2 regions of the Micromonospora sp. WMMD987 genome follow, and region 1 is predicted to be linked to the other one. Evidence: riboswitches for the same ligand, from Rfam matches in the RefSeq annotation. Region 1 holds a riboswitch; the other holds the start of a gene.

Evidence for each region. Region 1 has a riboswitch for cobalamin ahead of O7612_RS12445 (ribonucleoside-diphosphate reductase subunit alpha). Riboswitches for the same ligand answer to the same signal wherever they lie in the genome.
Region 2: linked by a shared signal. The riboswitch ahead of metE (5-methyltetrahydropteroyltriglutamate--homocysteine S-methyltransferase) and the one ahead of O7612_RS12445 (ribonucleoside-diphosphate reductase subunit alpha) in region 1 are both predicted to bind cobalamin.

What each region holds. Positions count from the first base shown of each region.
Region 1 is NZ_CP120861.1:2,950,395-2,957,585, reverse strand. Features, by position in the region: gene O7612_RS12465 (TetR/AcrR family transcriptional regulator) at 1-287, shown strand, start outside; gene O7612_RS12460 (hypothetical protein) at 380-1,099, opposite strand; gene O7612_RS12455 (oxidoreductase) at 1,155-2,057, opposite strand; gene O7612_RS12450 (helix-turn-helix transcriptional regulator) at 2,186-3,073, shown strand; cobalamin riboswitch at 3,102-3,320, shown strand; gene O7612_RS12445 (ribonucleoside-diphosphate reductase subunit alpha) at 3,440-5,815, shown strand; gene O7612_RS12440 (ribonucleotide-diphosphate reductase subunit beta) at 5,869-6,846, shown strand; gene O7612_RS12435 (hypothetical protein) at 7,185-7,191, shown strand, end outside.
Region 2 is NZ_CP120861.1:3,883,356-3,890,546, forward strand. Features, by position in the region: gene O7612_RS16345 (transcriptional repressor) at 1-290, opposite strand, end outside; gene O7612_RS16350 (superoxide dismutase) at 376-990, shown strand; gene O7612_RS16355 (superoxide dismutase) at 993-1,253, shown strand; gene alaS (alanine--tRNA ligase) at 1,480-4,125, shown strand; gene O7612_RS16365 (superoxide dismutase) at 4,122-4,376, shown strand; cobalamin riboswitch at 4,497-4,710, shown strand; gene metE (5-methyltetrahydropteroyltriglutamate--homocysteine S-methyltransferase) at 4,824-7,061, shown strand.

The DNA.
Region 1 (7,191 bases):
CCCGCGCGGACGGCCGGGTGGCGCTGGCGTTCCTGTCCTGGACCGCCCTGCACCCGGCGGCGGCTCCCGGCCTGCGGCCGGACACCGAGCAACTGGTGGAGTTCGTCGCCGGGCTGCTGCCGCGTCCACCGGCGTCACCCGCCGGCCGGGCAGGGGCAGCGTCGGACGCCGCGGCGGGGTTGCTGGCGCTGGTGGAGGGACTGGGGATGTACCTGCTCGGCGGGCAGTACACCCCGGAGCAGGCGACGGCGGTCCTCGACCACCACCTGGAACTGGTCTTCGCCTGACCCGGTCGTGGGCGGTGCGCCGGACCGGGGCGTCGACGGCGGTCGGCGGACCCGGCCGGCGGCAGCCGCGTCGGCCGCCGGTCGGCCCGGCGTCAGGTCAGCAGCGCCGGTCGCAGCTCACCGCCCACGTTGATGGTGCCGACGACCCGGCCGCCGGTGAGGTCGAAGACGTCGACCGTCCGGTTGGTGCGCATGAGTTCGCGCACCGACGGCGGCAGCGACGGGGGCTCCTTCATCGCCGCCCGGACGTCCCGGGTGGTCGAGATCAGCCGACCGACCAGTGACGCCCCGTCGTGGTCCACCCGCACCCGGCCGTACTCCCAGCCGCAGGTGGTGAGGTCGAGCACCTCGAACAGGTGGGCGAGCAGGGGATGCGGGTCGGTCGCCCGGACCAGCTGCGACGCCCGCGCCCCCACCACGGTGGCGGCGGCGGCGACGTGCACGTACGGGTGCAGGCCGCCCGGCAGCGCGAACAGCGGCCAGTGCAGCCGCCCGCCGGCCTCCCGCCACAGGGGCCGGTAGTTGCGCCGGTCCACCGGGAACCGGTGACCGGTACGCCGGTACAGCTCCGCCGTCTGCGCCAGCAGGTCCGCGTGGGCCGCGGCGGCGAACTCACCGACGATCGCGGCCGCCACCGCCAGGCCGTCCCCGTCGTCGAGCAGGCCGACGATCGCCGCCACCTGGTCGGCCGGTCGGACGGCCAGGTGGGTGCCGAACCGCTGCCGCACCTCGGCCGACAGCGCCGCCTGCCGGACCGGATCCTCCTGGACCTGCCGGCTCCCACCGCCCAGCACCCGCCCCAGCCATCTCATCTCGCCTCGTCTCCGCCGCCGTCACCGACCGCAGCCATGCTAGTGCGCCCCTGTGTCAGAGGTAGCCGACGCCGGTCAGTTCCTCGGCCGCCGTCCAGAGCCGACGGCCGACGACCGGATCGGCGGCCTCCGGGCTGTACCGGACCTCGGTGACCGGACCCCGGGTCTGGAAGAACCGGGCCGGGCCGAAGAACTGGCCACCCCGTACCCCGGGATCGGTGGCGGCGCGCAGCTGGGGCAACGCGCCCCGCTCCACCGGCTGGGTGGCCAGCAGGCCGAGCCGGGCGATCACCCGGCCCCACCGGCCCCGGTGCTCCCACGCCCGGGGAGTCAGGTTGGTACGGGTGACGCCGGGGTGGGCCAGCACGCTGAGGACCGGCGACCCGGCGGCGCGCAGCCGACGGTCCAGTTCGACGCCGAAGACGGTGGTGGCGAGCTTGGACCGGCCGTACGCTGTGGTGCCCCGGTAGCCGCGCTCGCCCATCAGGTCGGCGAAGTCCAGGTGCGCGTTGCGGTGGGTGATCGAGCTGAGGCTGACCACCCGGGCGGCCCCTGCCGCGGCCAGGTTGCCCAGCAGCAGGCCGGTCAGCGCGAAGTGGCCCAGCAGGTTGGTGGCGAGGTGCAGCTCGTGGCCGTCGACACTGGTGCGGCGCGGCCCGAGCAGCACCGCGCCGGCGTTGTTGACCAGCAGGTCGAGCACCGGATGGTCGGCGGCCAGCCGCGCCGCGAACGCCCGTACCGAGGCCAGCGAGGCCAGGTCCAGCTCGCGTACCTCGACGGTCCCGCCGATCCGGCGGGCGGCCTGCCGACCGGCGGCGGGGTCGCGGACGGCCAGCACGACGTGCGCGCCCCGGTGGGCCAGCGCGGCGGCGGTGACCAGGCCGAGTCCCGAGTTCGCGCCGGTGACGACGGCGGTGCGGCCGTGCTGGTCGGGGATGCGGTCGGTGGTCCATGTCATCTGCTGCTCCTGGTCGGTCGGGGTGGGAGCGTCGACGCTAGGGGCGGACCGGCCGGGCGCGGTCGTTCCCGGTTGCCTAGGTCCCGCAGACCTACCCGGGCCGGTCCGGGCCGCGCCACACTGGCCCCATGACCCATCCGTACGCCCGCGAACTCGGTGACTTCCTGCGCGCCCGGCGCGGCCGGCTGCACCCCCGCGACGTCGGCCTGGAGCCGGGCGGACGCCGCCGGGTCACCGGGCTGCGCCGCGAGGAGCTGGCGCTGCTGGCCGGGTTGAGCACCGACTACTACCAACGGATGGAGCAGGGTCGCGAGGTCCGCCCGTCCGACGACGTGCTGGACGCGCTCGCCGCCGCGCTCGGGCTCGACGCCGGGGAACGCCGGCACCTGTTCACCCTGGCCCGCGCCGCCCGCCGGCCGGTGCCGGCCCGGGTGGACCACGGTCCGGAGCGGGTGCCGGAGAGCACCCGGCGGCTGCTGCGGGTGATGGACACCCCGGCGGTGGTGCTCGGCCGCCACCTGGACCTGCTCGCCTGGAACCGGTGGGCGGTGGCGCTGCTCGGCGACCCGGCCGGCCACCCGCCGGACCGGCTCAACATGCTGCTGCTGATGTTCGACGAGGCGGCGACGCGGACGCGGCGGTGCGCGGCCTGGGAGCGGCAGGCGATGGACTACATCGGCATGTTGCGGGCCGCGGTCGCCACCGACCCCACCCATCCCCGGGCCACCGCGATCGTCGGTGAGCTGAGCATCCGCAGCGCCGAGTTCCGTCGGCTGTGGTCCCGGCACGACGTGCGCGAGTCGGTCAGCGGCACCAAGACCTTCCAGGTCCCCGGGGTCGGCGACATCATCCTGGACTGGGACACCTATCCGCTGCCCGGCAGCCCCGGGCCGGTCATGCTGGTCTTCACCGCCGAGCCCGGCAGCGCCGACGCCGACGCGCTGCGGCTGCTGGCGTCGCTGCGGGCCACCGGACGGTCGGATGAGAGTTATCCGACACGCCCCCGCGACATCTAGTGTTGCCTCTCCCCCATGCACGCCATATATGGTGTGCCACGCAGCTGGTTCGCCCCACCCGGACGGGTGCGGTCGAGGCAACAGGGAACCCGGTGGAAATCCGGGACTGCCCCGCAGCGGTGAGTGGGAACGACCGCCGTCATCGAGCACTGGACCGCGAGGTCCGGGAAGCGACGGCCAGTAGGCGACCGGTGGACCCCGGTCAGGCCCGCGAGTCCGAAGACCTGCCAGCGCGCCGTGCGCTGCCGCGCGCGGCGGCCTGAGGTCGCGCGGGACGACCGACGCCAGGTTCCGGGGCGGCCGTCGCGCCGCGCCCGTTGGCGTTCTCCCGCGTCCGATGGTCATCGGTGACGGCGAGGAGAGGTCATGACGGTCGTACAGGAGAGTCCCCCACCCGGTGTGGGCGAGGTGGAGCCGCGCCGGCCGGTGCTGCGGGTGCGCACGCCCGACGGCGGCACCGAGCCGGTGGACGTCGACCGGATCGTCAGAGCGGTCGGGCGGTGGGCCACCGACCTGCCCGAGGTGGACCCGCTGCGGGTGGCCACCACGACGGTCGCCGGCCTCTACGACGGGGCGACCACGGCCGAGGTGGACAGGCTGTCGATCCAGACGGCGGCGGAGCTGATCGGCACGGAACCGCAGTACTCCCGGCTGGCGGCGCGGCTGCTGGCCGCATCCGTGGCGAAGGAGGTACGCGGGCAGGCGGTGGCGGGCTTCAGCCAGTCCGTCCGGTACGCCCACGGTCTCGGCCTGATCGCCGACGACACCGCCGCGTTCGTGGCCCGGCACGCCGGGCAGGTCGACCACGCTGTCGACCCCACAGGTGACCTGCGGTTCGAGTACTTCGGGCTGCGGACGGTGGCCGACCGGTACCTGCTGCGGCACCCGCGGTCGCGGCTGGTGGTGGAGACCCCGCAGTACTGGCTGCTGCGGGTGGCCTGCGGGCTGTCCACCACGCCCGACGAGGCGGTCGGGTTCTACCGGCTGATGTCGTCGCTGGCCTACCTGCCGAGTTCCCCGACGTTGTTCAACTCGGGCACCCGGCACACCCAGATGTCGTCGTGTTTCCTGGTCGACTCGCCGCGCGACGAGCTGGACTCGATCTACGAGCGGTACCACCAGGTGGCGAAGCTGTCGAAGTTCTCCGGCGGCATCGGCATCTCCTTCACGCGGGTGCGCGGCCGGGGCGCGTTGATCCGGGGCACCAACGGCCGGTCGAACGGGATCGTGCCGTTCCTGAAGACCCTCGACGCCGGGGTCGCGGCGGTCAACCAGGGCGGCCGGCGCAAGGGGGCGGCCTGCGTCTACCTGGAACCCTGGCACCCGGACGTCGAGGAGTTCCTGGAGCTGCGGGACAACACCGGCGAGGAGGCCCGGCGTACCCACAACCTCAACCTGGCCAACTGGATCCCCGACGAGTTCATGCGCCGGGTCGAGGCCGACGGCGAGTGGTCGTTGATCGACCCGTCGGACGCCCCGGAACTGCCCGACCTGTACGGCGAGGAGTTCGACGCGGCGTACCGGGTCGCCGAGAAGAATGCGGTCCGCACCGTCAGGGCACGGGACCTGTACGGACGGATGATGCGCACCCTGGCGCAGACCGGCAACGGGTGGATGACGTTCAAGGATCCGTCCAACCGGCTGTCCAACCAGACCGGTGTGCCGGGCAACACGATCCACCTGTCCAACCTGTGCACCGAGATCCTGGAGGTCAACAGCGACACCGAGACCGCCGTGTGCAACCTGGGGTCGGTCAACCTGGGCGCGCACCTGACCGGCGACGGCGTCGACTGGGACAAACTGCGCGAGACCGTCCGGACGGCGGTGGTGTTCCTGGACCGGGTGATCGACATCAACTACTACCCGGCCGAGCAGGCGGCGGCCTCGAACCCGCGCTGGCGGCCGGTCGGGCTGGGGCTGATGGGGCTCCAGGACGCGTTGTTCGCGCTGCGCCTGCCGTTCGACTCGGCGGCGGCCCGGGAGTTGTCCACCCGGGTGCAGGAGGAGATCTTCCTGACCGCGCTGGAGACCTCGACCGACCTGGCCGAACGGTTCGGCGCGCACCCGGCGTACCCGCAGACCCGGGCGGCCCGGGGTGACCTGCACCCCGACCTGTGGGGGGCCGAGCCCACCCAGACCGGGCGCTGGGCCGCGCTGCGTACCCGGATCGCGGCGCACGGCCTGCGCAACTCGCTGCTGGTGGCGATCGCCCCGACCGCCACGATCGCGTCGATCGCCGGCTGCTACGAGTGCATCGAGCCGCAGGTGTCCAACCTGTTCAAGCGCGAAACCATGTCCGGGGAGTTCCTCCAGGTCAACACGTACCTGGTGCGGGAGCTGAAGGCGCGCGGGCTGTGGACGCCGGAGATCCGCGACCGGATCAAGCGGGCCGAGGGCTCGGTGCAGGGCATCGTCGAGCTGCCCGCCGAGGTGCGGGAGCTGTTCCGCACCGCGTGGGAGCTGCCGCAGCGGGCACTGATCGACCTGGCCGCCGCGCGGGCGCCGTACGTCGACCAGTCGCAGTCGTTGAACCTGTTCCTCAGCGCGCCGACCATCGGCAAGCTCTCCTCGATGTACCTGTACGCCTGGAAGTCCGGGCTGAAGACCACCTACTACCTGCGGTCGCGTCCGGCGACCCGGATCCAGCAGGCCACCGTCACCGTCGCCTCGGCCGTCGCGGCCGACGCCGAGGCGCTGGCCTGTTCCCTGGAGAACCCCGAGAGCTGCGAGGCGTGCCAGTGACCACCGTCGACGAACCCCGTACCGCCGGGCGGCAGCTGCTGCTCGACCCCGGCATGGACCTCACCCTGCGCCCGATGCGGTACCCGCACTTCTTCGACCGGTTCCGCGACGCCATCCGTAACACCTGGACGGTGGAGGAGGTCGACCTGCACTCCGACCTGGCCGACCTGGAACGGCTCTCGCCGGCCGAGCGGCACCTGATGTCCCGGCTGGTGGCGTTCTTCGCCACCGGCGACACGATCGTCGCCAACAACCTGGTGCTCAACCTCTACCAGCACGTCAACTCCCCGGAGGGCCGGCTGTACCTGTCCCGGCAGCTGTTCGAGGAGGCCGTGCACGTGCAGTTCTACCTGAACCTGCTCGACACGTACGTCCCCGACGAGCAGGAACGCTTCGCCGCGTTCGCCGCCATCGAGAACATCCCGTCGATCCGGCGCAAGGCCGAGTTCTGTTTCCGCTGGATCGACTCGGTCTTCGCGCTGCGGGAGCTGCGTACCCGCGCGGACCGGCGGGCGTTCCTGCTCAACCTCATCTGCTTCGCGGCCTGCATCGAGGGGCTGTTCTTCTACGGCGCGTTCGCCTACGTCTACTTCCTACGGTCGCGGGGCCTGCTCAACGGGCTGGCGTCGGGCACCAACTGGGTGTTCCGCGACGAGTCGATGCACATGGCGTTCGCGTTCGACGTGGTGGAGACCGTCCGGCGGGAGGAGCCGGAGCTGTTCGACGCCGAGCTGGAGCGGCAGGTCACCGAGATGCTCGCCGAGGCGGTCGAGTGCGAGGCGCAGTTCGCCGAGGACCTGCTCGACCAGGGCGTCTCCGGGCTGTCGCTTCAGGACATGCGGGCCTACCTGGAGCACGTGGCGGACCGTCGGCTCGCCCAGCTCGGCATCGCGCCGCGCTACGGCACGCAGAACCCGTTCGCGTTCATGGACCTGCAGGACGTGCAGGAGCTGTCGAACTTCTTCGAGCGGCGGGTGTCGGCGTACCAGGTCGGGGTCAGCGGCACGGTCACCTTCGACGACGACTTCTGATCCGGTGGGGCGGCGGCCCGGCCCGGTGGCGTACCCACCGGGTCGGGCCGCCGTCCGGCTCCGCGGTTGTGGGGAGCCCACCGCCGGGATCACGGTGCGTCATTCGACCGACATCGGCAGACCGGGGCCGAATTGTCCACGAAAAAGCTCCACAAAAGTTACGCGACCATAAAAATGACTTAAACGCATTAGACGTCGATCGATGTTGATGAAGCCTGGACGCGGTGCTAGCATCTTGACTCAGCAATCGCGAAAGATCGTCAACGTATCCGTCATCCGACACTCCCACCCGTCATCGCCCATGATTCCGAGGGCAGAGGCTCATTTTCGTGCGTACGATGCTGC
Region 2 (7,191 bases), 930 kb from region 1:
TGATGGGCGTCGTCGGCGAGCCCGAAGGTCGTCGTTCTGCCGACCGGCACGGTGTGGGCGATGCCCAGCTCGACCAGTTGCCGCAGCACCCGATGCACCGTCGACAGTTCCACGACCACGCCACGGGCGAGCAGGGCTCGATACACCTCGCTCACGGTGAGGTGCCCGCGGCCACCGACAGCGTGGGCGAGTTGGTCGAGCACTCCGCGGCGGGCCGCGGTGTTGCGCAGGCCAGCGCGGCGTAGTCGCTGCACCGCGGCGTTCACCCGCTCGGTCTCCGACGTGGTCAACCGCCGCTCCTCGCCGCGCAGTCACCGGTTCTATTGCAAGATAGTGGCAAGAGCATAGTTACGGCAGCAACCACGAGGAGTTCTGATGGCGGTCTACACCCTGCCCGATCTGCCCTACGACTACGGCGCGCTGGAGCCGGCCATGTCGGGCCAGATCCTGGAGCTGCACCACGACAAGCACCACGCCGCGTACGTCAAGGGCGCCAACGACGGCCTGGAGCAGCTCGCCGAGGCCCGCGCGAAGGGGGACTTCTCGACCCTGGTCGGCCTGGAGAAGACGTACGCGTTCAACCTGTCCGGGCACGTCTTGCACACGATCTTCTGGGGCAACCTGTCCCCGGACGGCGGTGACCGTCCCGACGGTGAGCTGGCCGCCGCGATCGAGGAACACTTCGGCACGTTCGACGCGTTCGCCGGGCAGCTGTCCGCCGCCACCAAGGGTGTGCAGGGCTCCGGATGGGGCGTGCTGGCCTGGGAACCGCTCGGGCAGCGGCTGATCGTGGAGCAGGTCTACGACCACCACGGCAACGTCGGCCAGGGCTCCATCCCGCTGCTGGTCTTCGACGCCTGGGAGCACGCCTACTACCTGCAGTACCGCAACGTCCGGCCGGACTACGTCGACCGGCTGTGGAACCTGGTCAACTGGTCGGACGTGATCGCCCGCTTCGACGCCGCCCGCGCCACCACGCCGAAGATCTGACGGTGACCAGCCCCACCCCGGCAGCGGCCGAACTGGTCCAACGCGCCGCCGGGGTCATCGCGGCCAAGCATCGCGGTGACCTCGGCGGCGCCGAGGAGCTGCTCGCCGCGTTCGGTTCCGAGCAGGCCAAGAGCCTCGGCTTCTACCTCCTGGCGGACCTGGGCCTCGGGCTGCTCCGCGCGCAGAGCGGCCAGTCCATGGACGATCTCGTACGGGAACTGTCCCTGCTCGTCGCCGTCACCGCCACCCCGCCCGACAGCTGACGGCGGTGGTCATCCGGTCGGTGCCGACGGCGCCACCAGACGTGCCGACGGCACCGACCGGAACGCCCGAGCCCGCGCGGCGCCTGCCGTCTTCCCCCGGCCGGCCCGCCGGCCGCGCCGCGCCGCGGGCCAGCGAGCGGGACGGTCGACCGTGGGGCGTCCCGAACCGCCTCACCCTCCTGCCAATATGATGCAGTTGCAAAGATGAGGCAACAAAGGGGGCGTTGTGCAGACGGCGGAGATCAAGCGGCGCTTCCTGGCGCACTTCGAGGCCAACGGACACACGGTGGTGCCCTCGGCACCGTTGCCCGCGATCTCGGATCCGAACCTGCTGTTCATCAACGCCGGAATGGTGCAGTTCGTCCCCTACTTCCTCGGCCAGCAGGCCGCGCCCTACCGGACGGCCACATCGGTGCAGAAGTGCATCCGGACGCCGGACATCGACGAGGTCGGTAAGACCAGCCGGCACGGCACGTTCTTCCAGATGAACGGCAACTTCTCGTTCGGCGACTACTTCAAGGCCGGGGCGATCCCCCTCGCCTGGGAGCTGTCGACCACCCCGGTGGAGCAGGGCGGTTTCGGGTTGGACCCGGAGCGGATCTGGGCGACGGTCTACCTGGACGACGACGAGGCGTACGACCTGTGGCTCAAGACCGGCGTGCCGGTCGAGCGCATCGTGCGGCGGGGCAAGGCGGACAACTTCTGGTCGATGGGCATCCCCGGCCCGGCGGGTCCCTGTTCCGAGCTGTACTACGACCGCGGCCCGGCCTACGGCGCCGAGGGCGGTCCGGAGGTCGACGAGGATCGCTACCTCGAGTTCTGGAACCTGGTGTTCATGCAGTACGAGATCGCCGACGTGGCGTCGAAGACCGACTTCCGGATCATCGGCGAGCTGCCGAACAAGAACATCGACACCGGGATGGGCCTGGAACGGATCGCCTCGATCCTGCAAGGGGTGGACAACCTCTACGAGATCGACGAAGTACGTCCCATTCTGGCCAGGGCCGCCGACCTGACCGGCAAACGGTACGGTGTGCACTCCGGGCAGGCGGCCAGCCAGTCCCACCCCGACGACGTCCGCCTGCGGGTCATCGCCGACCACGTCCGTACCGCGCTCATGCTCATCGGCGACGGGGTCAACCCGTCCAACGAAGGCCGGGGCTACGTGCTGCGGCGGATCATGCGTCGGGCGATCCGCGCCATGCGCCTGCTCGGCTGGCAGGGCAAGGCCCTGCCCGAGCTGCTTCCCGTCGCCCGCGACTGCATGGCCCCGTCGTACCCGGAACTCGCCGCCGACTTCGACCGCATCTCCTCGGCCGCCTACGCCGAGGAGGACACCTTCCTCGGCACGCTGCGCGCCGGTACCACCATCCTCGACACCGCGATCGCCGAGACCAAGAAAGCCGGACGCTCGTCACTGCCCGGCGACAAGGCGTTCCAACTGCACGACACGTACGGCTTCCCGATCGACCTCACCCTGGAGATCGCCAACGAGCAGGGCCTGACCGTGGACGCCGACGGGTTCCGGGCACTGATGACCGAGCAGCGCACCCGCGCGAAGGCCGACGCGAAGGCCCGCAAGACCGGCCACACCGACCTGTCGGCCTACCGGACGGTGCTGGACGCGCACGGACCCACCGACTGGTTGGCCTACGAGACGCTCGACACCGAATCCCGGGTCGTCGCGATCTGGTCCGGCGGCGCGACGGTGGACACCGCCGGGGCCGGCGACATCGTCACCGTCGCACTGGACCGCACCCCGTTCTACGCCGAGAGCGGCGGACAGGACTCCGACGCCGGCCTGCTCACCGGCCCGAACCTGCGCGCCGAGATCATCGACGTGCAGCGACCGGTCAAGGGCCTGATCGCGCACACCGTCCGGATCCTCGACGGCAGCCTCGCCGTCGGTGACCCGGTGCACGCCGCGGTCGACCCCGAGTGGCGCATCGGCGCCCGGCAGGCCCACTCGGGCACGCACGTCGTGCATGCCGCGCTGCGCCAGGTCCTCGGGCCGAACGCGCTGCAGTCGGGCTCGTACAACCGGCCCGGCTATCTGCGCCTGGACTTCGCCTGGCGCGGCGGCCTGACCGACACCACCCGCAGCGAGATCGAGGAGGTCGCCAATCTGGCGATCCGCCGTGACCTGCCCGTCGAGGTCCGCCACCTGCCGCTGGCACAGGCCCGCGCCGAGGGCGCCCTGGCCCTGTTCGGCGAGACCTACGACGACACCGTCCGGGTCGTCGAGATCGGTGGCGAGTGGTCCCGCGAGCTGTGCGGCGGCACCCACGTCGCGCACTCCGCGCAGATCGGCTCCCTCGCCCTCACCGGCGAATCGTCGGTCGGCGCCGGCCAACGTCGCATCGAAGCGGTCACCGGGATCGAGGCGTTCCGCTACCTGGCCCGCGAACGTGACCTCGTCAGCCAACTCGCCGCCCAGCTCAAAGCCCGCCCCGAGGAACTCCCCGACCGGATCACCACCCTGCTGGCGCGACTCAAGCAGACCGAACGCGAGGCCGACGACCTGCGCGGCCGGCTGATCGACCTGGACGCCGACACGTACGCCGCCAACGCCGTCGACCTCGACGGCGTCGCCTACGCCGGTATCACCACCACCGGCGACGCCCGCCGTCTCGCCGAGAAGGTCCGCGATCGCCTCGGCCGTCGCCCCGGCGTCGTCGGCGTCGTCGCCGGGGCGAGCATCGTCGTCGCCGTCACCCCCGCCGGTGTGCACCGCGGCCTGGCCGCCAACGACCTGATCAAGAGTCTGCTGGCCGGTAAGGGCGGTGGCAACGCCGCGTCCGCCCAGGGCAGAGCCGACGCGGATCCGGCGGAGCTGCTCGACCGGCTGCGGGACCTCGCCCGCGCCGCATGACACCTGACGCCGCTGACCTGCTGGCCGGGATGCAACGTGCCGTGGGGATCGTCGCCGCCCGCCACCGCGGCGACCTCCCCGGCGTCCAGGCGCTCACCGACGCGTTCACCGACGACGCCGAACGCGCCCACGCCTTCCTCCTGCTCACCGAACTCGCCCTCGCGATCACCAGCGACCACACCGGTAGGGAGTTACCCGTCATCGTCCGGGAGATCTCCCTGCGCATCGCCGCCCTCGCCGCCGCCGACTGACCCCACCACCCCAGGTCCCGCCGCCACCGTCCGGCACCCGCACAACAGGATCCGGCCCGGAGACGAACACGTCTGGCACGCGCCCCGGACGCCGGCCGCGGCGGGCGGCGGTGGGGCGGTAGGATCGCGGGCGGTGCTGGTTCGCCCCTCCCGTGCGCGGGTGGGGCGTCGTAAGAGGGAACCCGGTGCGAGACCGGGACTGCCCCGCAGCGGTGAGTGGGAACGACCGCCGTCAACGAAGCACTGGACCGCACGGTCTGGGAAGCGACGGCCAGTAGGCGACCCTGTGTCACGCCCACGAGTCCGAAGACCTGCCAGCGCTGCGCGTACCGCCGGTACGCGCCGTCGGCGGCCTCTCGGGAGGGCCAGGGCGGAATGCCGGTTACGCCGTGGCGTATCCGTCTTCCTCTCGGGTGGTCGTCGGACACCGCGAGGGAAGGACCACCTGTGACCACCTCATTCGGGCAGAGCACCGTGCTCGGCTATCCCCGTATCGGTTCCCACCGCGAGTGGAAAAAGGCCGTCGAGGCGTACTGGGCCGGCACGCTGGACGCCGCGGGCCTGGAGGACGTCGCGGCCGGGCTGCGGGCCGAGGTGTGGCGGACGCTGCGTGACGCCCGGCTCGACGCGATCCCGTCCAACACGTTCTCCTACTACGACCACATGCTCGACACCGCCGTCGCGGTCGGTGCGGTCCCCCGCCGGTTCGCCCGGCTCGGCCTCGGTCACCTCGACACCTACTTCGCCATGGCCCGTGGTGTCGATGCCGCGCCCGCGTTGGAACTCACCAAGTGGTTCGACACCAACTACCACTACCTGGTGCCGGAGATCGACCCCGACACCGTGTTCGCGGCGAATCCGGCAAAGGCGCTGGGCGAGTATGCGCAGGCACGTGACCTCGGCATCACCACCCGTCCGGTGCTGGTCGGGCCAGCCACCTTCCTGCTGCTGGCCAAGGGCGACGACCCGTTCGCCCGGCTCGACGACCTGGTCGACACGTACGCCCGGATCCTCACCGCCCTGGCCGACGCGGGCGTGGCCTGGATCCAACTGGACGAACCCGCCTACGTCGCCGACCGCACCCCGGCCGAGATCGACGGTCTGCGGCACGCCTACCGACGCCTCGGTGAGCTGCCCCACCGCCCCCGGATCTTCGTCGCCACCTACTTCGGTGACCTCGGCGACGCGCTGCCGGCGCTGCTGGACACCCCGGTCGAGGCGGTCGGCCTGGACCTGGTCGCCGGCCCGGGCAACCTGCACCGGCTCGCCGCAGCCGGTCCCCTGCGCGGCAGGACCGTCGTCGCCGGTCTGGTCGACGGGCGCAACATCTGGCGCACGGATCTACGCGCCGCTGTCGCCGCCGGTGCCACGGTCGGCGGACTGGCCGACCACGTGGCGGTGTCCACGTCCTGTTCGCTGCTGCACGTCCCGGTCGACCTGTCCGCCGAGACCTCCCTCGACCCGGAACTGTCCGCTCGACTCGCGTTCGCCCGGCAGAAGGTCGACGAGGTGGTCCTGCTCGGCCGGGCGCTGCGCGACGGCACCACCAGCCTGCCGGCCCCGCCGCCGTCCGTCCCGCCGGCGTGGCGGCACGATGACGTACGCGGCCGGTTGGCGGCGCTGCGCCCCACCGACCGGCACCGCGGCGACTACGCCGAGCGGGCCGCCCGCCAACAGGAACGGTTGGGGCTGCCGGACCTGCCGACCACCACGATCGGCTCGTTCCCGCAGACCACCGAGCTGCGCCGGGCCCGTGCCGCACACCGCGCCGGCACTCTCGACGACGCCGGCTACACGCAGCGGATGCGCGCCGAGGTGGAGCAGGTCATCCGGTTGCAGGAGCGGCTGGGCCTGGACGTGCTGGTGCACGGTGAGCCGGAGCGCAACGACATGGTCCAGTACTTCGGGGAGCAGCTCGACGGTTTCGCCGCCACCACGCACGGCTGGGTGCAGTCCTACGGCTCCCGGTGCGTCCGCCCGCCGATCATCCACGGGGACGTGGCCCGCCGTGCCCCGATGACCGTCGAGTGGTCCACCTACGCGCAGTCGCTGACCGACCGCCCGGTCAAGGGCATGCTCACCGGCCCGGTCACCATCCTGGCCTGGTCGTTCGTCCGTACCGACCAGCCCCTGGCCGACACCGCCGACCAGGTCGCGCTCGCGCTGCGCGACGAGTGCCGCGACCTGGAGGCCGCCGGGATCCGGATCATCCAGGTCGACGAACCCGCCCTGCGGGAGACCCTGCCGCTGCGCCGGGCCGACCAGACGGCGTACCTGGACTGGGCGGTGAACGCGTTCCGTCTCGCCACCAGTGGCGTCGCCGACGACACCCAGATCCACACCCACCTGTGCTACAGCGAGTTCGGCGAGGTGATCACCGCGATCGACGCTCTCGACGCCGATGTCACGAGCATCGAGGCGTCCCGCTCGAAGATGGAGATCCTCGACGACCTCGCCGCGATCGGCTACCGCCGGGGCGTCGGCCCCGGGGTGTGGGACATCCACTCGCCCCGCATCCCGCCCCACGATGAGGTGGTCGACGCGCTCCACCGGGCCGTCGCGGCCGTGCCCGCCCGGCGGTTGTGGGTCAACCCGGACTGCGGTCTGAAGACCCGTGCCTACGCCGAAGTCGAGGCGTCCCTCCGACACCTGGTCGCAGCCGCCATCGAGGTCCGCCGGAGCTGATCGGGCAGGTACGGGCGGGCTCCCTCACGGAGTCCGCCCGTACCTCCTGCGCATTCCGCCTACGGGCAGGCCCGGGCGGCTCGGGTGAGTGCCCTGGGTGCGGCTGGTGTCCGTCTCCTTTGCCGAGTCG